DNA from 4 places in the Kutzneria viridogrisea DSM 43870 genome. Region 3 is predicted to be linked to each of the others. Evidence: riboswitches for the same ligand, from Rfam matches in the RefSeq annotation. Region 3 holds a riboswitch; each other region holds the start of a gene.
The links. Region 3 has a riboswitch for cobalamin ahead of KALB_RS07200 (cobalt-precorrin-4/precorrin-4 C(11)-methyltransferase). Riboswitches for the same ligand answer to the same signal wherever they lie in the genome.
Positions count from the first base shown of each region.

Region 1: another riboswitch for cobalamin. It lies ahead of KALB_RS32975 (CbtB domain-containing protein); the one in region 3 lies ahead of KALB_RS07200 (cobalt-precorrin-4/precorrin-4 C(11)-methyltransferase).
Region 2: another riboswitch for cobalamin. It lies ahead of KALB_RS16295 (CoA-acylating methylmalonate-semialdehyde dehydrogenase); the one in region 3 lies ahead of KALB_RS07200 (cobalt-precorrin-4/precorrin-4 C(11)-methyltransferase).
Region 4: another riboswitch for cobalamin. It lies ahead of nicT (Nickel transporter NicT); the one in region 3 lies ahead of KALB_RS07200 (cobalt-precorrin-4/precorrin-4 C(11)-methyltransferase).

Region 1 is NZ_CP007155.1:7,623,440-7,630,418, reverse strand. Features, by position in the region: gene KALB_RS32995 (Hsp70 family protein) at 1-368, shown strand, start outside; gene KALB_RS32990 (MFS transporter) at 413-1,660, shown strand; gene KALB_RS32985 (glycoside hydrolase family 32 protein) at 1,792-3,777, shown strand; gene KALB_RS32980 (histidine phosphatase family protein) at 3,879-4,451, opposite strand; cobalamin riboswitch at 4,493-4,634, shown strand; gene KALB_RS32975 (CbtB domain-containing protein) at 4,664-4,879, shown strand; gene KALB_RS32970 (CbtA family protein) at 4,899-5,633, shown strand; gene KALB_RS32965 (bifunctional 5,10-methylenetetrahydrofolate dehydrogenase/5,10-methenyltetrahydrofolate cyclohydrolase) at 5,678-6,499, opposite strand; gene KALB_RS32960 (cyclodeaminase/cyclohydrolase family protein) at 6,496-6,979, opposite strand, start outside.
Region 2 is NZ_CP007155.1:3,625,682-3,632,660, forward strand. Features, by position in the region: gene KALB_RS16280 (nSTAND1 domain-containing NTPase) at 1-404, shown strand, start outside; gene KALB_RS16285 (ribonucleotide-diphosphate reductase subunit beta) at 454-1,503, opposite strand; gene KALB_RS16290 (ribonucleoside-diphosphate reductase subunit alpha) at 1,512-4,337, opposite strand; cobalamin riboswitch at 4,575-4,782, opposite strand; cobalamin riboswitch at 4,883-5,013, shown strand; gene KALB_RS16295 (CoA-acylating methylmalonate-semialdehyde dehydrogenase) at 5,047-6,543, shown strand; gene KALB_RS16300 (acyl-CoA dehydrogenase family protein) at 6,549-6,979, shown strand, end outside.
Region 3 is NZ_CP007155.1:1,544,513-1,551,491, forward strand. Features, by position in the region: gene KALB_RS50075 (CbiX/SirB N-terminal domain-containing protein) at 1-3, opposite strand, end outside; gene cbiQ (cobalt ECF transporter T component CbiQ) at 1-776, opposite strand, end outside; gene KALB_RS07185 (energy-coupling factor ABC transporter permease) at 928-1,593, opposite strand; gene cobA (uroporphyrinogen-III C-methyltransferase) at 1,580-2,305, opposite strand; gene cobJ (precorrin-3B C(17)-methyltransferase) at 2,302-3,045, opposite strand; gene KALB_RS07200 (cobalt-precorrin-4/precorrin-4 C(11)-methyltransferase) at 3,042-3,860, opposite strand; cobalamin riboswitch at 3,928-4,102, opposite strand; gene KALB_RS07205 (precorrin-8X methylmutase) at 4,172-4,717, shown strand; gene KALB_RS07210 (sugar isomerase domain-containing protein) at 4,804-5,556, shown strand; gene KALB_RS07215 (helix-turn-helix transcriptional regulator) at 5,523-6,518, opposite strand; gene KALB_RS07220 (DNA glycosylase AlkZ-like family protein) at 6,535-6,979, opposite strand, start outside.
Region 4 is NZ_CP007155.1:4,430,659-4,437,637, forward strand. Features, by position in the region: gene KALB_RS19485 (non-ribosomal peptide synthase/polyketide synthase) at 1-406, shown strand, start outside; gene KALB_RS19490 (MFS transporter) at 403-1,647, shown strand; gene KALB_RS19495 (MbtH family protein) at 1,653-1,853, shown strand; cobalamin riboswitch at 1,958-2,175, shown strand; gene nicT (Nickel transporter NicT) at 2,317-3,426, shown strand; gene KALB_RS19505 (GDSL-type esterase/lipase family protein) at 3,451-4,626, opposite strand; gene KALB_RS19510 (TetR/AcrR family transcriptional regulator) at 4,631-5,242, opposite strand; gene KALB_RS19515 (FBP domain-containing protein) at 5,239-5,733, opposite strand; gene KALB_RS19520 (cytochrome P450) at 5,821-6,979, opposite strand, start outside.

The DNA.
Region 1 (6,979 bases), 3.8 Mb from region 3:
ACGACGGCGGCGCGGTCGGGCTGTCCGGGCTCACCGGCGCCGCCGCCACCTGTCGCCTCGGCGGCTCCGACGGCACGCACACCGTGGTCTACCAGCAGGCCAAGTCCGCGGAGGAGGCGGCGGCCAAGGTCAAGGCGCTGCTGGACGGATACGCCGCCAGCAACCAGGTTGGCGCCGACTGGAAGGGCAACGGCCTGGCGGGCAGCTACCGCTCGGTGGTCGCCAGCGGGGTCGGCGTGCTGGTGTTCACCGTCAAGGACCAGCCGCTCGTTGGCGTGCTGACCACCGCCGTGACCTCAGCCCCGGACTCGTTGACCGCCAACGCGGTCGCGGACTACTTCGAGCAGAACGTCCAGCCCGGTACCTGAATGGCGCTACCTGCCGCGCCGCGCACCGTGTGACGATCAACCGCGTGAACCGCCCGGCCGCGATGGTGCACCCGGCCCAGCGCCGGGTGTTGTCCGTTCTGGTGTGCACCCAGGTGTTCGGCGCCGCGGGGGTCGGTCTCGGTGTCGCCGTGGCAGTCCTGGTCACCACCTCCCTGTCGGAGTCCACTGTGGTCGGTGGGCTCGGCGCGACCGCGACCGCGTTGGGCGCCGCGGGACTCGCCCTCGTGGTCGCCACCCTGTCCACCCGGTACGGGCGAAGACGCGCACTGCTCGTCGCGTACGCCACCGGTGCGTTCGGTGGTGCTGTGGCCGCGCTCGCGGTGCAGCTGCGTTCCTGGCCCCTGTTGCTGGCCGCGCTCGTGCCGTTCGGCGGCGGGACCTCGGCCACCCTGGCCGCCCGCTTCGCCGCCACCGACCTCGCCGCCCCGGCGCACCGCGCCGCCACACTGTCCACTGTGGTCTGGTCGACCACCCTGGGTGCCGTGGCAGGTCCCAACCTCGTCGAGCCCGCGACCCGGTTCGCCGGTGACGGCGGCCCCTTCCTGCTCGCCGCGGCCGTGTTCGCCCTCGCGGCGGCGGGCATCGCGCTCGGGTTGCGCGCCGACCCGCTCATGCCGGTGGGCACCGTGCCCGCCGCGATCGGCGATTCCTGTTGCGGGGTAACCGGTTCCACCATTCCCGCCGAGCCGGTGCGGTGGTCCATGCTGCGTGTGCTCAGCCCGTCCGCCCGACTCGCCCTGCTCGGTGTGACCCTGTGCAACACCGCGATGGTCGGCATGATGTCGATGACCCCGGTGCAGATGCAGCACACCGGCTCCTCGCTCACCGTGGTCGGCGTGGTGATCAGCCTGCACGTGGCCGCCATGTACGCGGGCAGCCCGCTGTTCGGCTGGCTGGCCGACCGGCTGGGCCGCATGCCGGTGCTCGCCGTGGGCGCGGCCCTGGTCGTCGCGGCGGCGGGCGTCTGCGGCATGGCGGACTCGCACGAGGCCCCGCAGTTGGCGGTGGGCATGGCCGTGCTCGGAGCGGGCTGGTCGGCCGGGGTGGTCGCCGGTTCGGCGCTGCTCACCGAGTCGGTGCCCGCCCCGCTGCGCCAGGCCGCCCAGGGACTGTCCGACCTGCTGATGAACGCGGGTGGCGCGCTGGGCGGGCTGGCCGCGGGCGTGGTCGTGCAGGCCTGGTCCTACCCGGCGCTGGGCCTGTTGCTGGGCTTCCTCGCGCTACCGGTGCTGATGGCCAGCGTGCTCACCACGCTGCGGCCCGCCCGCTGAACAGTGGAATCGTTCCTGCGGCCCGGGAACCTCGCCTCCCCGTCGACCGCTGTGCCATGCTGCCCTGGCAGTGGTCGGGCAGCCGCCGATGGTCGACTCGTCGAGTCCTTCGCCGCCGCCCAGGAGGAGACATGCACCTGCCCAGCTCCTGCCTCGCGTTCGCCACCGCGATGACCCTGGCCCTCGCCGGTGCCCCGACGGCGTCCGTACCGGCCAACGCCGACTTCGAAACCTGTGACACCGGCGGCTGGACGCTCACCGGCTCCGCGTTCACCGTGTCCTCCGCGACCACGTGGTGGGGCGGCACCTACGACCAGCACGGCACCTGCTTCCTGTCCGGCTACCTCGCCCACCAGGACACCGCCACCGGCATCGCCCGGTCCTCGGTGTTCACCGCCACCGACCACCTCAGCTTCCTCATCGCCGGGGGTTACGATCCGCAGCACCTCCACGTCGCCCTGGTGCGGGCCGCCGACGGCGCGGTGCTGGACCGGCAGACCGGTTACAACAGCGAGCAACTCGCCCGGATCACCTGGGACACCAGCGAGGTGCGAGGGCAGGCCGTGTACCTGGAGGTGGTGGACGAGGCCACCGGCCAGTGGGGGCACCTCAACCTGGACGACGTGCGCACCAGCGCGGTCGGGGACGCGGGCAACGGCCTGACCTCCGTCCGGCTCGGCTCCGCCAACCAGCCAGGCCCGACCGAGGGTCCGGCGGCCGCGCGCTACGCGGTGGACCCGCTGCGCCCGCAGTACCACTACACGCCGTACCAGGGCTGGATCAACGACCCGGTCGGCCTGATCCAGTGGCGGGGCACCTACCAGCTCTTCGCGCAGTTCAACCCGGCCAGCCCGTTCTGGGGGCCGATGCACTGGGCACACGCCCAGTCCCCGGACTCCGTGCACTGGACCAACGCCCCGGTCGCGCTCACCCCGCCCGCGCCGGCCGGTCCGTCCGACACCACCGGGGAGTGGTCCGGCAGCGCGGTGGCGGACAACGGCGCGCTGCGGCTGTTCTACACCCACTACACCGACACCGCGGCGCACCCGGGCGCGATCCGCGAACAGGTCTGGTCCGCCACGAGCACCGACGGCACCACCTTCACCCCCGGCGCGGGCAACCCAGTCATCCCCGGCCCGCCCGCCGAGGCCGAGGCGGGGTTCCGCGACCCGAAGGTGTTCCGGGACCCGCACGACGGGCTGTGGAAGATGGTCCTCGGCTCCGGGCACGGCGGCGCGGGCAAGGTGCTGCTGTACTCCTCGCCGGATCTGCGGGCGTGGACCTACCGGGGCGTGCTGCTCAGTGGCGACGGCTCCACCGGCGGGATGTGGGAGTGCCCCAACCTGATCCAGGTCGACGGCCGCTGGGCGCTGCTGGTCTCCACCAACGGCGGCGAGCACTACTTCCTCGGCGACTTCACCGGTTCCACCTTCACCCCCACCGCGTCCGGGCAGTTGGACAGCGGCCCGAACTTCTACGCGGCACAGGCGTTCACCGACTCCTCCGGCCGCCCGCTGCTGGTGGGGTGGATGAACAACGGGGACGCGTTCGACCCCAACCGGCTGGACGGCTGGTCCCAGGCCGAGACGATCACCCGGCAGCTGTCGGTGCGACCGGACGGCACCCTGGGTTCGGCACCCGTCAGCCAGCTCGACCGCCTGCACGGCACACAGCTCGCGCGGCGCGGCGGGACCGCGGTGCCCACCGCCGCGCCGGTGCCGATCGCCGACGGCGCCTCGCTGGACCTCCGGACCGGCTTCGACCTCAGCCGGTCCAGCGCCACCACGCTCGGGCTCACCCTGTTCGCCAGCAGCGCGGAGCGAGTGATCCTCAGTTATGAGCCCGCCACCCGGCAACTCGTCCTCGACACGAGGAATTCCGGTTACGGCCAGGGTTCGGTGTCGCACGTGACCTCGGCGCCCGACGCGCAGGGGCGGCTGAACCTGCGCGTGCTGACCGACCGGTCCTCGATCGAGGTGTTCACCGGGGACGGCAGGTCACTCACCGCGCGGGTCTATCCGCGCTACACGCAGTCCACCGGTGTCACCGCGTTCGCCACCGGCGGGGAGGCGCGCCTGCTGCCCACCGAGGCCTGGGCGATGACCAGCGCCTGGTAGTCCCGAGTCGTTCCGCTCCAACGGGTGCGGGCTGACGGCGGGCGGAACTCCTTGCTGTCGTTGGGATCCGATCCTCATCGAGAGGGCGCCCTGCTCGCCGCCTACGAGGGTGGGGCCGTGCGAGCAGGGGGCAGCGGGTGGCCGGTCTCGCGCAGGGTCCACCGCCCCGGTCCGCCGTAGAGGTGGGTCAGCGTCAGCGGGGCCACGTCGAAGCGCCAGAACGAGGCGGGAGGAGCTTGCACGCAGTGCACAATCGCGGCGCGGACCACCGAGGGCGAGGTGATCGCGACTATCCTTCCCCTGTCCGGCAAGCAGTCCAGCCAGGAGCCGACCCTGGCCAGCAGTTGCCGCACCGTCTCGCCGCCGTGCGCGTCCGCGTCCGGATCGGACAGCCACGCCATCAGCCCGGCGGGGTCCTGTTCCTGCACCTCCGCCAGCGCGCGCCCCCGCCACGAGCCGCAGTCCAGATCCGACAACCCGGGGTCGGTCACCGGGGTGAGACCGAGAACCGTTGCCGTTTCGAGACAACGGCGTTCGGGCCCGCACCGCACCTCGTCCACACGGGACGGCGTTTCCAGTGGATCCGTTGTCCCGCAGAGGGATTCGTCATCGGCGAAGCGTGCCTCACGGACCGCTTCGGTGGCCCCGTGGCTGATCAGGAAGATCCGGTTCATGGTGACCATGCTCTCCCAACCTGGTCGGCTGATTGACACTGGCTTCACACGCTGACTACGGTCCGCTCGATCGACGTAACGGAGTAAGCCGGTGAGATCCCGGCACGGTCGCGCCACTGTGTGCGGTCCACCTCAGCCGAGGTGGCCGTGAGTCAGACACTCCGTCGTCGTGAGCACCAACTAGTGGGTCGCGCAAGCCCAAGGAGGTTCCCGTGAGCATCGCCTCACCCTCACCGATCGCCATTCCCATCCCCGTCCGGATCCCACTCCGCGAAGTGCTGCCCTGGGCAGTGTTCATCGGGGTGCTCGCCGTTGTCCTGCTCTACTTCGTCGGCGCCGAGCAGGGCGCCACCTCGCTGGTCTCCGGCCACTACGTGCACGAGTTCGTGCACGACGGCAGGCACCTGCTCGGCTTCCCCTGCCACTGAGCCGGGGGAGCGCACAACCATGATGAGAACCCTTCTGGTGCGGGGCATGCTCGCCGGTCTCGCGGCCGGTGTGCTCGCACTGGTGTTCACCTGGCTGCTGGGTGAGCCCCTGGTCGGTTCGGCCATCGACTTCGAGTCCGCCGAGGCGGCCGCTGCCGGTGAGGCGGCCGAGCCGGAGCTGGTCAGCCGGGGCGTGCAGAGCACGCTGGGCCTGGCCACCGGCGTGCTGCTCTACGCCATCGCCTTCGGTGGCCTGTTCGCGCTGGCCTTCGCCATCGCCTACGGGCGGCTCGGCCGGATCAGCGCCAGGTCCACCTCGCTGCTGCTGGCCCTGGCCGGTTACCTGTCGGCGTTCGTGGTCCCGTTCCTGAAGTACCCCGCCAACCCGCCCTCGGTGGGCAATCCGGACACCATCGGGGAGCGCACCGGCGCGTACTTCCTGATGGTGGTGCTGTCCATCGGGTTGGCGGTGGCCGCGACCTACCTGGGCCGCAGGCTGCTGCCCGGCCTTGGCACCTGGAACGCCGCGCTGGTCGCGGTGCTGGCCTTCGTGGTGGCGGTCGCGGTGGTGCAGCTGCTGCTGCCCGCCATCAACGAGGTGCCCAAGGAGTTCCCGGCGGCACTGCTGTGGAACTTCCGGGTCGTCTCGCTGGGCACGCAGCTGGTCATGTGGGCGACCATCGGCCTGCTGTTCGGTGCGCTCGTGCAGCGCAAGCTGCGCACCGAGTCCCAGCTCACGGCCCAGCCGGTGTAGCACCCGGTGGGTGCGGCCCCACCAGCCGGTGGGGCCGCACGCACTCACTGACCGGCCGCCGCGATCACGTTGCGCAGCAGCAGCGCCGTGGTCACCGGCCCCACCCCGCCGGGCACCGGGGTCACCGCGCTGGCGATCGGCTCCACCGCCGCGGTCTGCACGTCCCCGACCAGGCCGCCGTCGGCGGTCGGGTTCGTGCCCACGTCGATCACCACGGCCCCCGGCCGCACGTGCTCGGCGCCCAGCATCTCCGGCCGCCCCACGCAGGCGACCAGCACGTCCGCCCGGCTGGTCTGCGCGGCCAGTTCCTTCGTGTGCGAGTGGCACACGGTGACCGTCGCGTTCTCCGCGAGCAGCAGCAGGGCGGCGGGCTTGCCCACCACGGTGCTGCGGCCGACCACCACCACGTCCGCGCTCGCCAGCGGGGTGCCGTGCGCGCGCAGCAGCTCCACCACGGCCTGCGCGGTGGCCGGGGCGAAGGCGGGCAGGCCCACCGCGAGCCGCCCCACGCTGGTCGGGTTCGCCCCGTCCACGTCCTTGCGCACGTCGATGTGCAGCCCCACCTCGTCCAGGGTCATGCCCTCGGGCAGCGGGGTCTGGCAGATGATGCCGTGCACCTCGGGGTCGGCGGACAGCTCGCGCAGCGCCCCGCCCACGTCCTGCGAGCGCTCCACGACCCGCACCGAGACGCCCACCTTCTCGGCCGTGCGCACGATGGAGCGCACGTACCAGGCCGTGGCCTCGTCATCGGTGGGCACCAGGATCGCCAGGGTCGGCGTGGTCCCCGCCGCCCGCAGCTCGGCCGCGTCCTCGGCGACCTGGGTCCGGATCGCGGCTGCCACGCTCCGCCCGTCGATCAGCGTCATGCCCGCACCCCTTCCAGCACCCGCCCGATCCGCGACACCTCGGCGGCCAGCTCGGCCCGTGCCGCCTGGTCGGTCATCGCGGCCAGGTTGACCTCCACGTTGACCACGGCCGAGGCCAGCGCCGCCCGCGCGGAGTGCTCGGCCACGTCCACGTCGGAAAGCACGTTCACGTTGGCACCCCGCCTGATCCTCCCGGCCAGTTCCAGCACCCGCTCGGCCACCTCGGCGGTGCGTAGCGGTACTTCGGCGGCCGCACGCAGCGCCTGCTGGATGCGCTCCCCGCGCACCGCCCTGTCCCGCTCGTCCTCCTTGGGCAGTCTGTAGGCCGTGGTGACCGCGGTGAACGCCGCCGCGTCCCGTTCGGCCAGCTCCACCGCCTCGGCACGGCACTGGCCCGCCTCTCGTAGCGCACCGAGCATCGTGGGCTCGTGTTCGGCGTACCTGGGCTTGCCGATGGTCAGGTTGCACACCATCTCGACG
Region 2 (6,979 bases), 2.1 Mb from region 3:
CGGTGGAGCTGTGGGATGTCAGCGACCCGGCGCACCCCTCGGTGCTCAGCACGCTCAAGGACCACACCAACACCGTCACCTCCGTGGCGCTCAGCGCCGACGGCAAGCGCCTCGCCAGCGCCAGCTGGGACCGCACGGTGTCCACTTGGGACATCAGCGATCCGCGCGTCCCGGTGCAGACCGCGACCTTCTCCGGTCCGACCGACAACGTCACCGCGGTGGCGTTCAACCCGGTCGACGGCAGTGTCGCCGCGGGCGTGGCCAACGCACCGAACTCGGTGTGGCAGAACGACGTCGAGGCCGTGGCCAAGCAGGTCTGCGAAACCAGGGGCACGCCGATCAGCAACGAGGAGTGGGCGAACTACGTCGGCGACGGGTCCCCCGTGGACCCCTGTTCGAGCTGAGCGTGCCGACACGGCGGGGACGCGTGCGCCCCCGCCGTGTCAGTGGAGATCAGTCCCAGTCCAGCGAGCTGCCGCTCTGGTACTCGATGACCCGGGTCTCGAAGAAGTTCTTCTCCTTCTTCAGGTCCATCGCCTCCGACATCCACGGGAACGGGTTCTCCGCGGGGCCGAACACCGGCTCCAGGCCCAGCTGGGCGCAGCGCCGGTTGGTGATGAAGTGCATGTACTGCTCGCACAGCTCGGCGTTGATGCCCAGCACCCCGCGCGGCATGGTGTCCCGGCCGTAGGCCACCTCCAGCTCACAGGCCTCGGCGAGCATGGTGCGCACCTCCTGCTGGAACCTCTCCGACCACAGGTGCGGGTTCTCGATCTTGATCTGGTTGATCGTGTCGATGCCGAAGTTCAGGTGGATCGACTCGTCGCGCAGGATGTACTGGTACTGCTCGGCGATGCCCACCATCTTGTTGCGCCTGCCCAGGGACAGGATCTGCGCGAACCCGGTGTAGAACCACATGCCCTCGAAGATCACGTAGAAGGCCACGAGGTCGCGCAGGAACGCCTGGTCGTTCTCGGGCGTGCCGGTGCGGAACTCCGGGTCCTCCAGGTGCTGGGTGTAGTCCAGCGCCCACGCGGCCTTGTCGGTGATCGAGGGCACCTCGCGGTACATGTTGAACAGCTCGCCCTCGTCCAGGCCGAGGCTCTCGCAGATGTACTGGAAGGTGTGGGTGTGCACGGCCTCCTCGAAGGCCTGGCGCAGCAGGTACTGGCGGCACTCGGGATTGGTCAGGTGCCGGTACACCGCGAGCACGATGTTGTTGGCCACCAGGGACTCCGAGGTGGCGAAGAAGCCCAGGTTGCGCTTGATCATCAGCCGCTCGTCGGCGGTGAGCCCCTCGGCGGACTTCCACAGGGCGATGTCGGCCTGCATGGACACCTCGGTGGGCATCCAGTGGTTGTTGCAGCCGGCCAGGTACTTGTCCCAGGCCCAGTGGTACTTCAGCGGCAGCAGCTGGTTCACGTCGGCGCGGCAGTTGATCATCGCCTTCTCGTCGACGGACACCCGTCCGCCCGAGCGGTCGATGCTGCCCAGGCCGGTCATGTCGATGGTCACTGGCAGGCCTCGCAGTCGGGGTCGGTGATGGAGCAGGCAACGGGGGCCTCGGGCACGGGGACCGCGACCGGGGAGACGGCGTTGAGCTTGCCGTCGGTGCCGCGCAGGGTGGACTTCTCCACGTGCGTGGCGCTCTGCGAACGCAGGTAGTACGTGGTCTTCAGGCCGCGCAGCCAGGCCAGCTGGTAGATCGCGTCCAGCTTGCGGCCCGAGGGCTGCGCGATGTAGAGGTTGAGCGACTGGGCCTGGTCGATCCACTTCTGGCGGCGCGAGCCCGCCTCCACCAGCCAGGAGCTGTCCACCTCGAAGGCGGTGGCGTACAGCGCCTTGAGCTCGGCGGGCACCCGGCTGATCGAGCCAAGGCTGCCGTCGTAGTACTTCAGGTCGCTGATCATCAGCTCGTCCCACAGGCCCAGCCGCTTGAGGTCGCGCACCAGGTCCGGGTTGACCACGGTGAAGTCACCGGACATGTTCGACTTCACGTACAGGTTGCGGTAGAGCGGTTCGATGGACTGGCCGACCCCGCAGATGTTGGCGATCGTCGCGGTGGGCGCGATGGCCATCACGTTGGAGTTGCGCATGCCCACGGTGCGCACGCGCTCGCGCAGGCTGTCCCAGTCCAAAGTGGATGAACGGTCCATCTCAAGGTCGGCGCCGCGGGCGTCGGCCAGCAGCTGGATGGAGTCGATCGGCAGAATGCCCTGGCTCCACAGGGAACCCTCGAAGGACTCGTACCGGCCGCGCTGCTCGGCCAGGTCGGTGGAGGCCGAGATCGCGTAGTAGCTGATCTCCTCCATGCTGCGGTCGGCGAACTCCACCGCCTCCTGCGAGCTCATCGGCAGGCGCAGGGTGTAGAGCGCGTCCTGGAAGCCCATCAGGCCCATGCCTACCGGGCGGTGGCGCAGATTGGACCGGCGTGCCTCCGGGATCGTGTAGAAGTTCACGTCGATCACGTTGTCCAGCATGCGGACCGCGGTGCGGACCGTGCGCTCCAGGCGGGCGTGGTCGATGCCCTCCGGGGTGACGTGCTGGGCCAGGTTGATCGACCCCAGGTTGCAGACCGCGACCTCATCGACCGTGGTGTTCAGGGTGATCTCGGTGCACAGGTTGGAGGAGTGCACCACACCCGAGTGCTGCTGCGGGGAACGCAGGTTGCACGGGTCCTTGAAGGTGATCCACGGGTGGCCGGTCTCGAACAGCATGGTCAGCATGCGCCGCCACAGGTCCTTGGCCTTGACCCTGCGGTACACCTTGATCTCACCGCGGTCGGCGGCGGCCTCGTACTCGCGGTAGCGCTGCGCGAAGACGTTGCCGTAGCTGTCGTGCAGCTCGGGCACCTCGTCGGGGGAGAACAGGGTCCACTGGCCGTCGGCCCGCACCCGGCGCAGGAACTCGTCGGGCACCCAGTTCGCGGTGTTCATGTCGTGGGTGCGCCGCCGGTCGTCACCGGTGTTCTTGCGCAGATCGAGGAACTCCTCGATGTCCACGTGCCAGGTCTCCAGGTAGGCGCAGACCGCGCCCTTCCGTTTTCCTCCCTGATTCACCGCGACCGCCGTGTCGTTGGCGATCTTCAGGAAGGGCACGACGCCCTGCGAGGACCCATTGGTGCCCTTGATGTGCGCGCCGATGCCGCGCACCGGGGTCCAGTCGTTGCCCAGCCCGCCCGCGTACTTGGAGAGCAGGGCGTTGTTGCTGATGCCGTGGAAGATGCTGGTGAGGTCGTCGTCCACGGTGGTCAGGAAGCAGGAGGACAGCTGTGGGCGGGTCGTGCCCGAGTTGAACAGCGTCGGCGTGGAGCACATGAAGTCGAAGCTGGACAACAGGGTGTAGAACTCGATCGCGCGCGCGTCCCGGTCGTCCTCGCGCAGCGCCAGGCCCATGGCCACCCGCATGAAGAACGCCTGCGGCAGCTCGTAGCGGGTGCCCGCGTGGTGCAGCAGGTAGCGGTCGTACAGGGTTTGCAGGCCCAGGAACTGGAACCGCAGGTCCCCGTCGGGCAGCAGGGCGGCGCCCAGCCGGGCCAGGTCGAAGGTGCCCAGCTCGGGCTCCAACTGGCCCAGTTCGATGCCCTTGGCCACGAACTCGGCGAAGTAGCCCGGGTACAGCCCGGTCATCTCCGCGTGGCTGGCGGTGCGCGCCTGGCCGGCGAGGTAGCTCAGCGCCTCGGCCCGCGCCTTGTCCAGCAGCAGCCGGGCGCTGACCAGCGAGTAGTTCGGGTCGTTCTCGACCATCGTGCGCGCGGCCATCACCGGCGCGAGGGTCAGCTCCTCGGCGGTGATGCCGTCGTAGAGGTTGCGCCGGGTCTCGGTCAGCACGGCCGCCGCCGAGACCGCCTCCAGTCCGGCGCAGGCCTCGGTGATCACCAGCTCCAGGCGGCCGGCGTCCAGCGGCTCGACCGTGCCGTCGGGGCGGCGCACCGAGATCGCCGGGCGGCTCGGCGCCGCCTGCGGCTCCACCTCGCGGGCCTTGGCGTGCTCCTCGCGGTACAGCACGTAGGCGCGGGCCACCTTGTGGTGCCCGTCGCGCATCAGTGCCAGCTCCACCTGGTCCTGGATCTGCTCGATGTGCAGCGGGCGCTCGGGCCCGGCGTGGCGCATCAGTGCCAGCTCGACCTGGCCGGTCAGCTCGGCGACCACCTCGCGGACCCGGGAGGAGGCGCCCGCCTCGGCGCCCTCCACGGCGAGCCAGGCCTTGGCCAGCGCGGTGGAGATCTTGGCGGGGTCGAAGGCGGACACGTCGCCGTTGCGGCGGATGACGTGCACCGTCGAGGGTGTGTCGCCGGCGGCGGCCAGTCGGCCGCCCGCCTCGGACTGCACGGACATGAGGGAGCTCCAGGTTGTTCAGGGCAGGTGTGTACGCCCGGTGGCCAGGACGGCGGCCACCGGTGAAGTGGGGGAGTGCGGGGAGCCGGGCTCAGCCCGTGGGTGGTAACTGGGTCACGCCGGTCTCCTCGCTCGATCCGACCAAAGGCCCGGTCTCCAGCGGGTGCGGCGTCAGTGCGCGGCGCGGCCGCGACCTGTGCACGCTGCCCTCCCTCGGGACACCGGACGTGCGCGCCGGTGGCGCGCACACCGATGGCAGGTCTTCGGACTCGTGGGCGGCCGGGCGTACCCGGACCTACTGGCCGTCGCTTCCCAGGCTCACGCCCAGTGCTGTCTGACGGCGGTCGTTCCCACTCACCGCTGCGGGGCAGTCCCGGATTCGCACCGGGTTCCCTCTTGCCTCGCCGGGTTGAGCGCCCGGCGAACCATCGACGCGGCAGATACTACATGTAGGGGTGGGCTCTCGTGCGCAACCCAAGATGGCGGTGTGTCGGCGCGGGGTGACCGGGATCTCCTCAGGGTTCCGACAGTCGGCATCGACATAGTCGGACGTCCTACTCTATGGTCCGAAATCGAGCCGCGGTGCAGGGAAGCTGGTGCGAGTCCAGCGCGGTCCCGCCACTGTGACCGGGTGCAGCCCCGGGAGTCAGACACCGGCCGTGGCCGTCACGTGTTGTCCACGAGGATGGAGAAGACACGCATGGCAGTCATGCGCGAATTGACGCACTTCGTTGGTGGCAAGCACATTCCGGGCAGCTCTGGTGCCTTCGGTGACGTGTGGGACCCCAACACCGGTCAGGTCCAGGCGCGGGTGCCGCTGGCCGACCGGGCCGAGACCGAGGCGGCCATCGCCGACGCCGAGCGGGCTCAGCAGGAGTGGGCCGCCTGGAACCCGCAGCGCCGCGCGCGCGTGCTGCTGCGCTTCCTGGACCTGGTGCAGCGCGAGATGGACCCGCTGGCCAGGCTGCTGGCCAGCGAGCACGGCAAGACCGTGCCCGACGCGCGCGGGGACATCCAGCGCGGGCTCGAGGTCGTGGAGTTCGCCGCGGGCATTCCGCACCTGCTCAAGGGTGAGTTCACCGACGGCGCGGGCACCGGCATCGACGTGCACTCCCTGCGCCAGCCGCTGGGCGTGGTCGCGGGCATCACCCCGTTCAACTTCCCCGCGATGATCCCGCTGTGGAAGGCCGCCCCCGCGATCGCCTGCGGCAACGCCTTCGTGCTCAAGCCTTCCGAGCGCGACCCCTCCGTGCCGCTGCGGCTGGCCGAGCTGTTCCTGGAGGCTGGTCTGCCGCCGGGCGTGTTCAACGTGGTCAACGGCGGCAAGGAGGCCGTGGACACGCTGCTCACCGATTCCCGTGTGCGGGCAGTGGGCTTTGTCGGCTCCTCCGAGATCGCGCAGTACATCTACTCGACCGCCGCGGCGCACGGCAAGCGCGCGCAGTGCTTCGGCGGGGCCAAGAACCACATGATCATCATGCCGGACGCGGACCTGGACCAGGCCGTGGACGCCCTGATCGGCGCGGGCTACGGCTCGGCCGGTGAGCGCTGCATGGCGATCTCGGTGGCCGTGCCGGTCGGCGAGCAGACCGCGGAAGCCTTGCTGGACAAGCTGATCCCGCGCGTGCGGGCGCTGAAGATCGGCACCTCCCAGGACGAGACCGCCGACTACGGGCCGCTGGTCACCCGTCAGGCCGTGGACCGGGTCCGCGAGTACATCCAGTCCGGTGTGGACGAAGGCGCCGCACTGGTGGTGGACGGCCGCGACTTCGTGTTGCCCGGACACGAGAAGGGATTCTTCCTCGGCGGCAGTCTGTTCGACAACGTCGGTACGGACATGAGGATCTACCGCGAGGAGATCTTCGGCCCGGTGCTGTCCATCGTGCGCGCCGGCGACTACGAGCAGGCGCTGCGGCTGCCCACCGAGCACGAGTACGGCAACGGGGTGGCGATCTTCACCAGGGACGGGGACACCGCGCGGGACTTCACCCGGCGGGTGGACACCGGCATGATCGGCGTCAACGTGCCGATCCCGGTTCCCGTTGCCTACCACACCTTCGGCGGCTGGAAGCGGTCCGGGTTCGGCGACCTCAACCAGCACGGACCGGACTCGATCCGGTTCTACACCAAGACCAAGACGGTCACCACGCGCTGGCCAGCGGGCACCAGGCAGGGTGCCAGCTTCGTTATCCCGACGATGGCGTGAGCCCGGTGTTCACCCTCAGCGAGGACCAACGGGCCATCGCGGCCACCGCCGCGGAGTTCGCCCAGGAGCACTTGGCGCCCAACGCCGTGCAGTGGGACCAGGACAAGCACTTCCCGGTCGACGTGCTGCGCAAGGCCGCCGAACTGGGCATGGGCGGGGTCTACGTGCGCGAGGACCTCGGCGGCAGCGGACTGTCCAGGATGGACGCCGCGCTGATCTTCGAGGCGCTGGCCACGGGCTGCCCGTCCATCGCGGGCTACCTGTCCATCCACAACATGGTCGCCTGGATGGTCGACACCTTCGGCAACGACGCGCAGCGCGCCCGCTGGGTGCCCAACCTGTGCTCCATGCAGTCCCTGGGCAGTTACTGCCTGACCGAGCCCGAGGCCGGTTCGGATGCCGCCGCTCTGCGCACCCGGGCGGTGCGTGACGGGGA
Region 3 (6,979 bases):
CACCGCGTCACCCACCCGGTCAGCGCCAGCGCCCCGTAGACCAGCGGCACCGCCAGCGCGACGGTCCACGCCCGCGCACCGGCCGCCGACCCGGTCAACACCGTTGGCAGCGCGCCGTTGTAGCCCCGTGAGGCCATCGCCAGGTACACGCGCTCACCGCGTTCGAAGGCGCGCACGAACAGGGCGCCGACGCAGGCCGCCGTGTCGCGGGCCTGCCACAGCCAGCGCGGGTCCCCGCCGCGGCAGGCCCGTGCCGTGCGCAGCCGTGCCAGCTCGGTGTTGAGCACTTCCACGTAGCGCACCATGAACGAGGCCACTGCGGTGAAGACCCGCGGCACGCGCAGCCGCTCCAGGCCAGTGATGATCTCGGCGAGCGGGGTGGTCGCGGCCAGCACACCCGTTGCCAGCAAACCGAAACTGGCCTTGAGCACGATCGAGGCCGCCGACTCCAGGCCGTCGACGGACAGGTGCACGCCAAGCAGCTCGACGGTCGGGCCGGTGGCCAACAGGGGCAGCAGCACCACGAAGAACACGAACGGGATCTCCACAACGAGGCGTCGCAACAGGGTTGTCGCGGGAACCTGGGCGATGGCCGCCGCGAGGGCCAGCACCGCCGCGTAGCCCAGGTACGGCCAGAACACCTGTTTCGGCGTGCACGCGACGAAGAGCACGCACAGCGCGGTCGCGGCGACCTTGCACTGCGGGGCCGCGCGGTGCAGCGGGGTGTCGGCCGGGATCAGCAGATCCGCGCCGGGATTGTGGGCGGCCCCACTCATCGCCGCACCTCGCTGGCGCTCGGTGCAGCGCTTCGCGCAGGCCCGGTGCCCAATGGTTCGCTCGCAAGCTCGCTCACGTGCCGCACCTCGCTGGCGCTCGGTGCAGCGCTTCGCGCAGGCCCGGTGCCCGATGGTTCGCTCGCAAGCTCGCTCACGTCTGGGCCTTCGCCGTCAGGTGCCTGCCGACCCGCACGAGGTCGGGCCGCAACCGCAGCAGGGCGGCGACCACCAGCCCGGTGACCAGCCCCTCGAACAGGGCGATGATCGAGTAGGTGCCGATGGTGCTGATCGCCACGGTGGCGGCGGGCACCCCCGCGGCCCCGCCCACGGCGTATTCCAGGCTGTACAGCACGGAAGCGGCGATCACCGCGATGACCGCCGACACGGCGCAGCCCGCGACCACGGCGACCTTGGTGCGGGGCAACAGTTTGCGCAGTCCGAGGATGAGCGGGTAGCCGATCAGCGCGGGCAGCAGCGCGAGGTTGACCGCGTTCACGCCCAGAGCGGTGACCCCGCCGTCCCCGGCGAACAGGGCCTGCACCACGAGCACCACGGAGATCACCACCGGGCCCAGCCACGGCCCGAGCAGCGCCACCGCGAGCGTGCCGCCCAGCAGGTGACCGCCGGTGCCCACGCCGATCGGGAAGATCGGCGCCTCCAGCACCAGGAAGAAGGCCGCAGCCAGCCCGGCGAGGGGGATGTCCCGGTCCCGGATCGAGCTGCCGAGCCTCCCGCTGCACACCGCCAGCCCGCCGACCGCGACCACCGCACCGGCCACCGACACCGGCGCGTTCACGAATCCGTCAGGGATGTGCATCGCTGCCCTCCAGCAGGTCCAGTGCGGCGACCGCGCCGATGACGAAGGTCACCGGCGGGCGCATCCTCGGGTCGGGCAGTGCGGCGAGCGTGCCGGTGACCCGGCGCTGGTGCGCCCGGCTGGCCGCGCTCACCGCGGTGACCGGCGTGTCCGCCGCCATGCCCGCGGCCAGCAGTTCCTCGGCGATGCCGCGCAGCGCGGACCGGCCGGTGAGCACCACCACCGTGCCGCCCACCGCGGCCACCGCCGACCAGTCGATGCGCTGGCGGTACTCGGGGTCCTCGTTGCCCGCGACCACGGTGAGGGTCGTGGCGATCTGGCGGACCATCACCGGGATACCCGCCAGCGCGGGCGCCGCGATCGCCGCCGAGATGCCGGGCACCACCTCGAACGGCACGCCCGCCCCGGCCAGGGCCAGTGCCTCCTCGCCGCCCCGCGACACCACGAACGGATCGCCCGCCTTGAGCCGCACCACCTCGCGGCCCGCCCGGCCCAGGTCCACCAGCAGTTGGTTGACCTCGGCCTGCGGCCAGGCGGGTCGGCTGCCGGACTTGCCAACGCAGCGTTTGTCCCCGGTACCGGCCAGCGCCAGGATGTCGGCCATTGAGGGCCGGTCGTAGACCACGACCTCGGCGCTGCCGAGCAGTTCGGCGGCACGGCAGGTCAGCAGGCCGGGATCGCCGGGTCCGGCGCCGACCAGGTGAACCGTCACGCCCCGGCCGCCCGCGGGGTGACCAGCCAGTCGCCGAGCCGGCGCGTGGCCGAGGCGCCGACCAGCACCGTGGTGGTCATGCCCACCACCGAGCTGTCCAGCTCGCCCAGGGTGGTCAGCCGCACGTGCTGCTCGGGGCGGGCCGCGTCGGTGACCAGCGCGACCTGCGTGCCGGGCCCGCGGTGCTCCAACAGCACCTCACGTGCCCGGTCGAGCTGCCAGGTCCGCCCCGCCGAGCGCGGGTTGTACAGGGCGAGCGCCAGGTCGGCGGCGGCCACCGCGCGCAGTCTGCGCTCGACCTCCTCCCACGGGGTGAGCAGGCTGGACAGGGTCAGGCAGGCGAAGTCGTGCGCCAGCGGGGCCCCGACCAGCGCGGAGGAGGCCAGGGCCGCGGTGACCCCGGGCAGCACGCGCACCTCGGGGCGCCGCGCCACGGGCAGTTCGGCGGCGGTGCTCAGCGCCAGCGTGGCCATGCCGTACACCCCGGCGTCCCCGGAGGACACCAGCGCGACGCGGTGCCCGGCCGCCGCCAGGGCCACGGCCTGCTCCGCGCGGCGCGACTCCTCGGTCATCCGCCCGCGCAGCACGGTCTGCCCGGCGCCGAGCAGGTCGGCGCAGGCGTCGATGTAGGCGGAGTAGCCGAGCACGACCTCGGCCTCGCGCACGGCCTGGGCCGCGGCGGGGGTGCGGTGTTCGGCGGCGCCGGGACCGAGTCCGACCACCGTGAGCAGGCCCGTCACGGCAGCCTCCGCTTCTCGACCGGGATGGCGCGGCCCTCGGTGCTGCCCTCGGTGGACCGCCGACGACAACCGTGCGAGTACCGCGGGTCGTACAGCCTGGTCCGCTGCGGCTCGATCTCGCCCAGCGCGTCGCCGACCAGGACCAGTGCCGCCGTGCGGATGCCCGAGGCGGCCAGGTCCTCGGCCAGGCCGCCCACGGTGGTGGTGATGACCCGCTCGTCCGGCCAGCTCGCCTTGGCCACCACGACGGCCGGGGTCCCGGGGGCGTAGCCGCGCCCCTCGGCCAGCAGTTCGGCCTGGAGTTGTGCGGGGCGCTGGGCGGACAGGTACACGGCCATGGTCGTGCGGTGCCCGGCGAAGGCGGCCACCGACTCGCCCGCCGGCATGGACGCGGCCGTCCTGCCCCCGGCCAACCGGGTCTGCACGATGCTCTGCGCCACGCCCGGGGCGGTCAGCTCCCGGCCGATCGCGGCGGCGGCTGCGCTGAGCGAGCCCACCCCGGGCACGATCTCGTACTCGCGGCCGGTGCTGCGGCACCACGCGATCTGCTCGCCGATCGCCCCGTACACGCTGGTGTCCCCGCTGTGCAGGCGCACGATCGCGGCCTCGGGATGCCTGGCGTACACGGCGAGCACGTCCTCCAGGGTCATGCCCGCCGAGTCGTGCCGCTCCGCACTCGGGTTGGCGTGCTCCAGGACCTCGGCCGGGATCAACGAGGAGGCCCACACCACGACCTCGGCGCGGGCCAGCCGGGCCGCGCCGCGGAAGGTCATCAGGTCGGCCGCGCCCGGTCCGGCTCCGACAAAGGAGATCACCGCGACCTCGCCCTGGTCCGCGCGCGCGAACCAGCCCTGCGAGCAGCCATCACATCCTCCGTGCGACGCGTGTCCCTCTCGCGTGGCCGGTCTCCTGGCTCCCGGATCGGCGCCGTCCCCCTGCCTTCCCGGGACCCTTCGGGTCCCAGTGGCTGCCTCGTGGGGGGCGGCTCCCCGGTCACAGTGGCGGGACCGCGCCGGATTCGCACCGGCTTCCCGTCACCACGCTCGCGGAGCAGGTTAACCGACGTTCGGCGCTGGTCATACCGCCGACTACGGTGGTCGCGGGCTGTCGGAGAGAGGGAGTTGCGGTGGCACGGGTTCGGCATCCGATCGAGCAGGAGTCGTACCGGATCCTGCGATCCCGGGTCGACACGTCCGGTTTGCCAGTCCTGTCCAGGGCGGTTGTGGAGCGGCTCGTGCACACCACCGCGGATCCGAGCTGGGCGGGGGACCTGCTCGTGGACGAGCGGGCGCTGGAGTCGGGCAGGCGCGCGCTGACCTCAGGTGTGCCGCTGATCACCGATGTGCGCATGGTCGCGGCGGGCGTCACCAGCCGCCCCGCGCACATCGCGGCCGAGACCGAGGGCGGCATCGGGGCACTGGCCGGGCAGTACGCGCAGGGCGCGGTGTTCGCGCTGGGCCAGGACTTCGCGGCCGTCAACGAGCTGGCCGGGCTGTGCGCCTCGGGGGCGCTGCGCCCGGCGCTGGTCATCGCCCTGCCCGCCGGGTTCGTCGGCGCGGTCGAGGCCAAGCGGGCGCTGCGCGAGAGCGGGGTGCCCGCGCTGACCAACCGGGGCGAGCGCGGTGGGGCGGCACTGGCCACGGCCGCCGTGAACGCGTTGCTGTACGCCTGAGCTGCGGACTCCCGCCCAGCACTGTTTATCGGTAACGTGACGGCAAGATCACCGGTAAACCGTCAACGGCGATGGGGTGCGTGCGGATGGCAGTCAACCAGGACGGGTTCCTCGCGGCGGCGCACGAGGTGATCGACCGGCTGGTCCGCACCCAGCGCGAGCCGATCGCGGCGGCGGCCGGGCTGGTGGCCCAGTGCGTGCTGGGCGGCGGGGTGGTGCACGCCTTCGGTACCGGTCACTCGCAGGGCCTGGTCATGGAGATCGCCGGGCGCGCGGGCGGGCTGATCCCCACGAACAAGCTGTCGCTGCGGGACGTGGTGACCTACGGGGACACCCCGGCGGGCGCACTGGACAAGTACGTGGAGCGGGACCCGGCCATCGCGCACCGGATCTACGAGCTGGCCCCGGTCCAGGACGGGGACCTGTTCGTGATCGCCTCCAACTCCGGGGGCAACGGCTCCACCGTGGAGATGGCCAGCCTGGTCAAGCGGCGCGGGCACGGGCTGATCGCGTTCACCTCCCTGGACCACGCCACGGCGGTGGCCTCCCGGCACCCCTCCGGCAAGCACCTGCACGACCTGGCCGACGTGGTGATCGACAACTGCGGCCCGATGGGCGACACCCTGCTGCCGCTGCCCACCGGCGGGGCGGTCTGCGCCATCTCCTCGATCACCGCGGCGATGGCGGCGCAGATGATGCTGGCCGATGCGGCGGCGCTGATCCTGGCGGCGGGCCAGACCCCGCCGGTCTACCTGTCCGCCAACGTGCCCGAGGGCGACGCGCACAACCGCGAGCTGGAGCAGCGCTACGAGGGCAGGATCCGCCGCGATCCCTCGTAGAGCGCGGCCAGCTCACCCGCGGTCCTGACCATGAGCTCGCGCAGCTCGGCGGGTTCGAGCACCTCCACCATGCCGCCGAACTTGAGCAGCTCCACGTGGGCGTGCCGGACCGACTCGATCGGCAGCACCGCGCGCACCCAGCCGTCCGGCCCCGGCTCCCCGGCGCTGGCCCGCACGGCGTCCGCGGCGAACGTGCCCAGCAGGGCCCGCAGCCAGCCCATGGCCTCCGGCGAGACCCGGATCACCGCCTGCTGCCCGCGCATCCTGGCCTCGAACTGCTCCGCCCACTCCTGCCAGTAGCCCGGCAGGTCGAAGTCCGCGGGCCGGTCGAACCGCTCGTCCAGGGTCTGCACCGCCAGCACGTTGGACACCCGGTAGGTGCGCAGGTCCTCGTCGGCCAGCGCCACCAGGTACCAGGTGCCCGCCTTGAGCACGACGCCCAGCGGGCGGACCCGGCGGGTCACCTCGCGGGGCTTGGCCCACCTGCGGTAGCGCAGCTCCAGCACGCGCTGGTTCCACACCGCCTCGGCGATCTCGGCCAGGTGCGGGGCCTGGTCGGCCTCGCGCAGCCAGCCCGGGGCGTCCAGGTGGAACCGCTCCCTGATCCGGCTCGCCCTGCTGCGCAGCTCCGCGGGCAGCGCCGCCAGCAGCTTGAGCTCGGCCGTGGCCACCACCGTGCCCAGGCCCAGCTCGGCGGCCGGTCCCGGCATACCCGCCAGGAACAGCGAGTCGGCCTCGTCCGAGGTCAGCCCGGTCAACCTGGTCCGGTAGCCGTCCAGCAGCTGGTAGCCGCCGGTCGGCCCGCGGTCGGCGTACACCGGAACCCCGGCCGCCGACAGCGACTCGACGTCCCGGTACACCGTGCGCACCGAGACCTCCAGCTCGTCCGCCAGTTCCTGCGCGGTCATCCGGCCCCGGGTCTGCAACAGCAGCAGGGTGGACAGCAGACGGCTCGCGCGCATACCGCGCATTGTCGTCTCAGCTGAACGAGACGCTGACCGAAGGCACCCCGCGAACTCCCGCCACCCGCTCGGCCTCGGCCCGCGCCGCCTCCCGCGCGGGCGGGTCCAGCTCCCCGAACTGCGTGATCGTGACGTCCAGGCGGTCCTTCCGGCCGAGCTTGGCCCGCCACACGCCGAGCACCTCCCCGTCGACCAGCACGGCGCCCGGGCTGCCCAGGATCGTCCACAGGGTCTTCTGCTGCTCCTTGTGCGGCAGCACAACGGCCCGGTCGCGCGCCTGGAGGAACGGGTCGGAGGTGGGCAGCAGGCGGACCAGCTCCGGGGGCTGCGCCGAGACCAGGTCGTCGAGGCGGTCGCTGGGCAGCCAGCACTTGCGGCCGTCCACCCTGACCTCCGCCAACCCCTGCGGCCAGCGGCCGCGCACCTCGGCGGCGGAGGTGTCCAGCCACTTGGCCACCTCG
Region 4 (6,979 bases), 2.9 Mb from region 3:
GCGGGGACTGGTCAAGTCGGTGCGCAGGCAACTCCGCGCCACACCTGGTAACGGGTTCGGGTTCGGCGCGCTGCGCTACCTCGGTGCCCCACAGGTACGGGAACGGCTGACCCGTACCGGCCCCCGGCTGGCGTTCAACTACCTCGGGCAGTGGGACGCGACCGGGGACCAGGAGCTCGACGGGCTGTACCGGGCCTCGCTGGGATCCCTCGGTCAGGACCAGGACCCGGCCGACCGGGGCTCGCACCCGGTGGAGGTGGTCGGCGGGGTGACCGGCGGACGGCTCGGCTTCGCCTGGTACTACCAGCCCGACCTGTTCGACGAGGCCACCATCGAGGCCGTCGCCGCCGACTTCGCCACCGCGCTGCGGCACATCGCCGGTGACTGCCGGGGCGGTGCCCGATGATCCCGCTCTCGCGCAACCGCAACTACCAGGTGCTGTGGGGCAGCCAGGCGCTGGCCGAGCTGGGGTTCAGCGCCTCGGTGCTGGCTTTCCCGTTGCTGGTGCTGGCGGTGACCCAGTCCCCGGTGGCGGCTGGCCTGGTGATGGGCATCGACTCGGCGGCCCAGTTGCTGGCCGGTCTGCCCGCGGGGGCGCTGGCCGACCGCTGGGACCGCAAGCGGCTGATGCTGTGCTGCGAGGCGGCGCAGGCCGTGGCCGTCGCGGCGCTGGTCGTGGCGCTGTGGCTGGGCGTGGCCGACGTGCCGCTGATGGCCGGGGTCGCCGCGGTGATGGGGACCTGCCGTGCCCTGTTCGAACCCGCGGAGGAGGCGAGCCTGCCCAGGGTGGTGCCCGCCGAGCAGTTGGGGCAGGCCGTCGCGCTGAACTCGGCGCGCGGGTACTTCGGCCAGATGACGGGCAACGCGCTCGGCGGTGTGTTGTACGGAATCCGCGCGTGGCTGCCGTTCGCACTGGACGCCGTGACGCACACCCTGGCCTTCGTCGGCCTGCTGTTCCTGAAGATGCCGAAGCAGGAGCGTGCCCGCGCGCCCCTGCGCGAGCTGCACCTGGAGATCGCGGCGGGCCTGCGCTGGCTGGTGCGGCAGCCGCTGCTCCGCGTGATCGCCCTGTGCGCGGTCAGCCTGAACTTCTTCTTCTACGCCTACTACCTGGTCGTGGTCGCCCTGGCCCGGCAGCGCGGGGTGCCGGAGTTCGAGATCGGGCTGATGGCCTCCGTGCTCGGGGTCGGGGGCATGCTGGGCGCCCTGCTCGCTCCCTGGCTGCTCAAGGTGCTCAGCCCGTACCTGTCGATCATCAGCGTGTTCTGGGCGCTGGTCGCGCTCACCCCGCTGGCCCTCGTGCTGCACAACGGCTACCTGCTCGGTGCCCTGTTCTGCGGCATGTCCCTGCTCACCCCGACCGCCAACACGACGATCATGACCTACCAGTTGCTGCTCACCCCCGACGAACTCCGGGGCCGCACAGCTGGGGTGATGAGCGTCGTCGCGGGCATCGCCAGCACGGCCGGACCCGCGGTGGGCGGTCTGCTCGTGGAACTGGCTGGCGGGGAGGTCGCCGTGCTGGTGTGTACCGGGGGCATCGCGCTGCTGGCCGTGCTGGCTACGGCGAACAGGACGCTGCGCCGATTCCCCCGACAGGCCGAAGCCACACCACTGGCCGGGTTTCTGCCTCAACAAGAAAGGTGACGACAGTGCGAGACGACATCAGCTACCAGGTGCTGGTCAACGACGAGGAGCAGTACTCGCTGTGGCCGCTGGACAACGAGGTGCCCGCCGGGTGGCGAGCAGTGGGCAAGCAGGGCAGCAAGCAGGAGTGCATGAGCTACGTGGACGAGGTGTGGACCGACATGCGCCCGCGCAGCCTGCGCGAGCAGATGGCCGCCAACAGCTGACCAGCGCTGTGCCCGGGCCGAACCCGGCTCGGGCACAGCCCCCGGCCGCCGCTACGGCCAGGCCGTTCTGACCCGCGGCCTGTCAACTGCCACTGGTTGGCAGCTAGGCTGCCTCCGCCAGTGGTTCACCAGTTCCCCGCGAGCTGGTGAGGCAACAGGGAACCCGGTGTGAGACCGGGACTGCCCCGCAGCGGTGAGTGGGAACGACCGCCGTCATCGAGCACTGGGCCGCACGGCCTGGGAAGCGACGGCCAGTAGGACCGCCGGAGTGATCCGGCGGGTGCCCGCGAGTCCGAAGACCTGCCACCGGTGCGTGTGCCGCCCGGCGCGCGCGAGGTCCGGAGTCGCTCGGGCGGGCTCACGGTCGCGACCGGTCACCGGACCTCTCCCCACGCTCACGAGGAGAGAGCCGTGCGCCAGCCCCCGCTCGCCGCCACCCGTCCCGGAACGGGAGGCGGTCGGCATGTCCGCGACTGACCGCGCTCCCGCCCGCACCCCGATGCTGGGCACCCGGCGGGACTGGGTGCGCATCGGCGGGGTGTTCGCCGTGATCGCCCTGCTGCACGTGGTGGCTTGGGGGATGCTGCTGCTCGCCGTCATCCCCGGCCACTACGCGGTGGGCACCCAGGTGTTCGGCATCGGGTTGGGCGTCACCGCCTACACCCTCGGGCTGCGGCACGCCTTCGACGCCGACCACATCGCCGCCATCGACAACACCACCCGCAAGCTGATGGCCGACGGCAAGAAGCCCGTGTCGGTCGGGTTCTGGTTCGCCCTCGGCCACTCGACGGTGGTGCTGGTACTCGCGGTGCTGATCGCGGTCGGCACCCGCGTGGTCGGCACGCTCACCGACGAGGACTCCAGCACCCACCAGGTCCTCGGGCTGATCGGCACCAGCGTGTCCGGGCTGTTCCTGTACCTGATCGGCGCGCTGAACCTGGTGGCGCTGGTGGGCATCGTGCGGGTCTGGCGCTCGATGCGCCACGACCGCTTCGACGAGGCCGAACTGGAGGCCAGGCTCAACGAGCGCGGGCTGTTCAACCGCTTCCTGGGCCGGGTCACCCGCTCGATCAGCCGGCCGGGCCAGATGTACCCGGTTGGGCTGCTGTTCGGGATCGGCTTCGACACCGCGACCGAGGTCACGCTGTTGGTGCTGGCGGGCAGCGGGGCCGCCAGCGGGCTGCCGTGGTACGTGATCGTGGTGCTGCCGCTGCTGTTCGCCGCGGGCATGACCCTGCTGGACACGCTGGACGGCACGTTCATGAACTTCGCCTACCAGTGGGCCTTCGCCAACCCGGTGCGCAAGGTCTACTACAACATCGTGATCACCGGCCTGTCGGTGGCCGTCGCCCTGCTGATCGGCAGCATCGAGCTGATCGGCCTGCTGCGGGACAAGCTCGGCCTCACCGACCCGGTCACGGGCTGGATCGCCGACCTGGACCTCAACAACGTCGGGTTCGTCATCGTGGGCCTGTTCGTCGCGGTGTGGGCGGTGGCCATCGCCTACTGGCGGATCGCCGGGGTGGAACAGCGCTGGACCACGCGGTTCGGCCAGGGGATCGGCCACCAGTAGCTGGTCGGGCCCACCAACCAGGTTTCAGGCGCCGAGGCCCACGAAGGCGCCGTTGGCGGTGAAGGCCAGCTTGGCGAAGCGCTCGCCGATGCGGCGGTGGGTGGCGGCGTCCGGGTGGAGGTCGTCGGGCAGCGGCAACTCGGTGGAGTCCGACTCACCGTAGAGCGCGCGGCCGTCCAGGTAGTGCAGGTTCGGATCCTGGGCGGCCCGCTGCGCGACGATCCGGGCCAGTTCGTCCCGGATGACGCCCAGGGTCAGTTTCCCGCTCGCACGGTCCGCCGGATCGCCCGTGGCCCGGAACCGCAGTTGGCCGGTGCTGAAGTCCGGGGCGCTGGGACCCGGCGTGTCCTCGTGGATGGGGCACAGGATGGGCGAGACGACCAGCAGCGGCGTGCTGGGGTGGCCTTCGCGGATGGTGTCAAGGAAGCCGTGCACGGCGGGGATGAAGGCGCGCAGGCGCATCAGGTCGGCGTTGACCAGGTTGATGCCGATCTTGACGCTGATCAGGTCGGCGGGGGTGTCGCGCATGGTGCGGGCGGTGAACGGGTCGAGCAGGGCGCTGCCGCCCATGCCGAGGTTGACCAGTTCCACGCCGCCGAGCGAGGCGGCGAGCGCGGGCCAGATGGTGGTGGGGCTGGCGGCGTTGGAGCCGTGGCTGATCGAGCTGCCGTGGTGGAGCCACACCCGGCGGCCCCGGTCCGGTGCGGGCTCGACGGGCGAGTCGGTGCGCAGGGCGAGGAGTTCGGTGGTCTCGTTGTGCGGCAGCCAGATCTCGAGGTCCTTGACGCCCTCGGGCAGGCCGGTGAAGCGCAGGGTGCCGGCCGTGCCGGGCTGGTGCTCGGCGGTCCCGGTGGCCATGTCGATGGTCAGCGTGTTTCCGCCCGGAACGCTGCCCTGGCCGACCAGGCGGCCGTCGACGAGTAGGTCGTACAGGCCGTCCGGGAGGGGTGGGACGCCCACGTAGGCCCGCTTGGTGGGCCGCGCGTCCAGTTCGACGGCGGTGGCCCTGGTGCGGAAGACCAGCCGTACCCCGGAGGGCTGGGACTCGGCCATGGCCAGTTGCCCGTCGGAGTACTGGGCGCGGGCCCAGGCGGGCAGCCGGTGCGGCAGCACGCCGTGCTCGGTGCGCTCCACCTCGATGGCGCCGCGCAGGAGGTCCGCGGTGACGGGCGTGGTGATCCAGTCGTGCTTGCTGTGCATCGCTCTACCTGTTGGTCGAAGTGTTCGCGTGGTCCGGCTCCGCCGGTGCGGGCCAGTTCCGCAGCAGGGCGTCGAGGGCGTCCAGGATCCTCGTCCAGGTCACCTGCGAGTCCGGGGCGCTGTGGCTGAACCCGCCGGACAGTTCCAGGCTGACGTAGCCGTGGAAGACGCTGCCCAGCAGCCGGACCGCGTGCGTCTGCTCCGGCTCCGTCAGGTCGTAGCCGCGCAGGATCGCCCGCGTCATCTGTGCGTGCCTGCCACCGGCGCTGGCGGCCGCCGCCTCCGGGCTGAGCCGCAGCTGGGCCGCGGCATAGCGGCCGGGGTGCTCCCTGGCGAAGTCGCGGTAGACGTTGGCCAGGGCGGTCAGGGCGTCCTTGCCCGCCCGCCCGGCCAGCGCGGCGGCGCCCCGGTCGGCGAGCTCCTCCAGTGCCAGCAGGGCGATCTCGGTCTTGAGGTCCTGCGAGCTCTTCACGTGCGAGTACAGACTCGCGACCTTGACCTCGAACCGCCTGGCCAGCGCCGAGACGGTCACGTTCTCGAAGCCCACCTCGTCGGCCAGTTCGGCGCCCGCCTGGGCCAGGCGTCGCGTGGTCAGTCCCGGCCTGCGCGCGGTCACCCGAGCACCTTGCCCAGGAAACCGGCCAGGTTGGCCGTGGTCCGCTCGATCTGCTCCGCCAGCGTGATCGACTCACGAAGCCGCCCGCCGGGGTCGACCCGCTTCTTCCCGCGCAGGTACAGCGAACAGTCCAGGTCGGTGCAGATGTAGGCGCCCACCGAGTTGCCCTGCTGCCCGGTCTGCCCCGCTCGCCGCGCGGTCATCAGCGAGACCCCGTCCCCCGGGTGCGTGGTCAGGCACAGCGAGCACATGCTGCGTCGTCCCCGCCCGGCGTAGGGCGCGGCCAGCCGCAGCGCGACCCCCACGAACCCGTCGCCGGACTCGGTGACCAGGTAGGCCCGCTGTGGTGCGGCGGGCTCCCGCCACCCGAGGAAGTCCAGGTCCTCCCATGGCCGCGCGGCCAGGTCCCTGGGCACGGCCAGCCGCTTCGCCTCGCCCTTGGTGCAGTTGACGAAGGACGCGCGGATGTCGGGTTCACTGGCCGGTCTCATAGGCAGCAGTCTACAGGTGCTCGCCAAATGGGACCACCTATTAAGCATATACCTAAAGGTATTAGGCAGGCTGAGGGCGCGCGGGGATCAGTGCATGAGCCGCAGCGGCAGGCGTTGGAGGCCGCGGAAGCTGACGTTGGGCCGCCAGCCCAACTCCTCGCCGGTCAGCTCGATCTTGCTGTAGCGCCGCAGCAGTTCCGCCAGCACGACGGCGGTCTCCATCTTGCCGAGGGCTGCGCCGAGGCAGTAGTGCGGGCCGCCGCTGAAGGCCAGCGTCTTGATCCCGGTGCGGGTCACGTCCAGGCGCTCGGGGTCGGCGTAGCGCGCCGGATCGCGGCTGGCCGCCCCGAACAGCAGCATCACCTTGGCCCCGGCGGGGAGCACGGCATCGTCGAGCACGACCTCCTCGTCCAACAGCCTGGAGACGATCTGCACGGGTGCGTCGTACCGGGTGATCTCGTCGATGGCGCCGGGGATCAACTCGGGATCCTCGCGCAGCAGTTGGAGCTGGTCGGGGTGACGCAGCAGCGCCAGCAACCCGTTGCCGACCAGGTTCACCGTGGTCTCGTGGCCCGCGACGAACAGGAACAGCACGTTGGCGATGATCTCGTGGTCGGTCAGGCGCACACCGTCCACCTCGGCGTGCACGAGCAGGGACAGGATGTCCTCCCGGGGCGCGGACCTGCGCCGGTCGAGCTCACCGGTGACGTACTCGCGGAACTCGGTCTCCGCCCGGTTCATCGCCACGGTGTCCTCGGCGGTGATCGAGGGGTCGATCACGCGGCTGATCTGCTCGGTCCAGTGCCTGCACTGGTCCCGGTTGTCCGTGGGCAGGCCGAGCAGCTCGCAGGTCACGGTGACCGGCAGGGGCAGCGCGAGGCTGTCGATCAGGTCGGTCTCGCCCTCGCCCACGGCGTCGAGCAGCCGGTTGGCCTCGGCGGCCACGCGCGGCTGTAGCCGTTCCACGGCGCCGCGGGTGAACACCCTGCTGATCACGCCGCGGATCCGCCGGTGTGCGGGCCCGTCCAGCATGAGCATCCAGTTCCGCACGCTGCGCACGAGCGGGCTGTCCACGCCGCCGCGGCGCTGGGCCCAGGTCGTGTTCCGGTAGAACTCGCTGGAGACCCCGGGCGCGCGCAGCACCGCGTCCACGTCGGCGTAGCGCGAGAGCACCCAGTAGCCGAAGTGCGACTGGTGGATCGGATCGGTCTCGCGCAGCCGCCGGTAGATGGGGTACGGGTCGGTG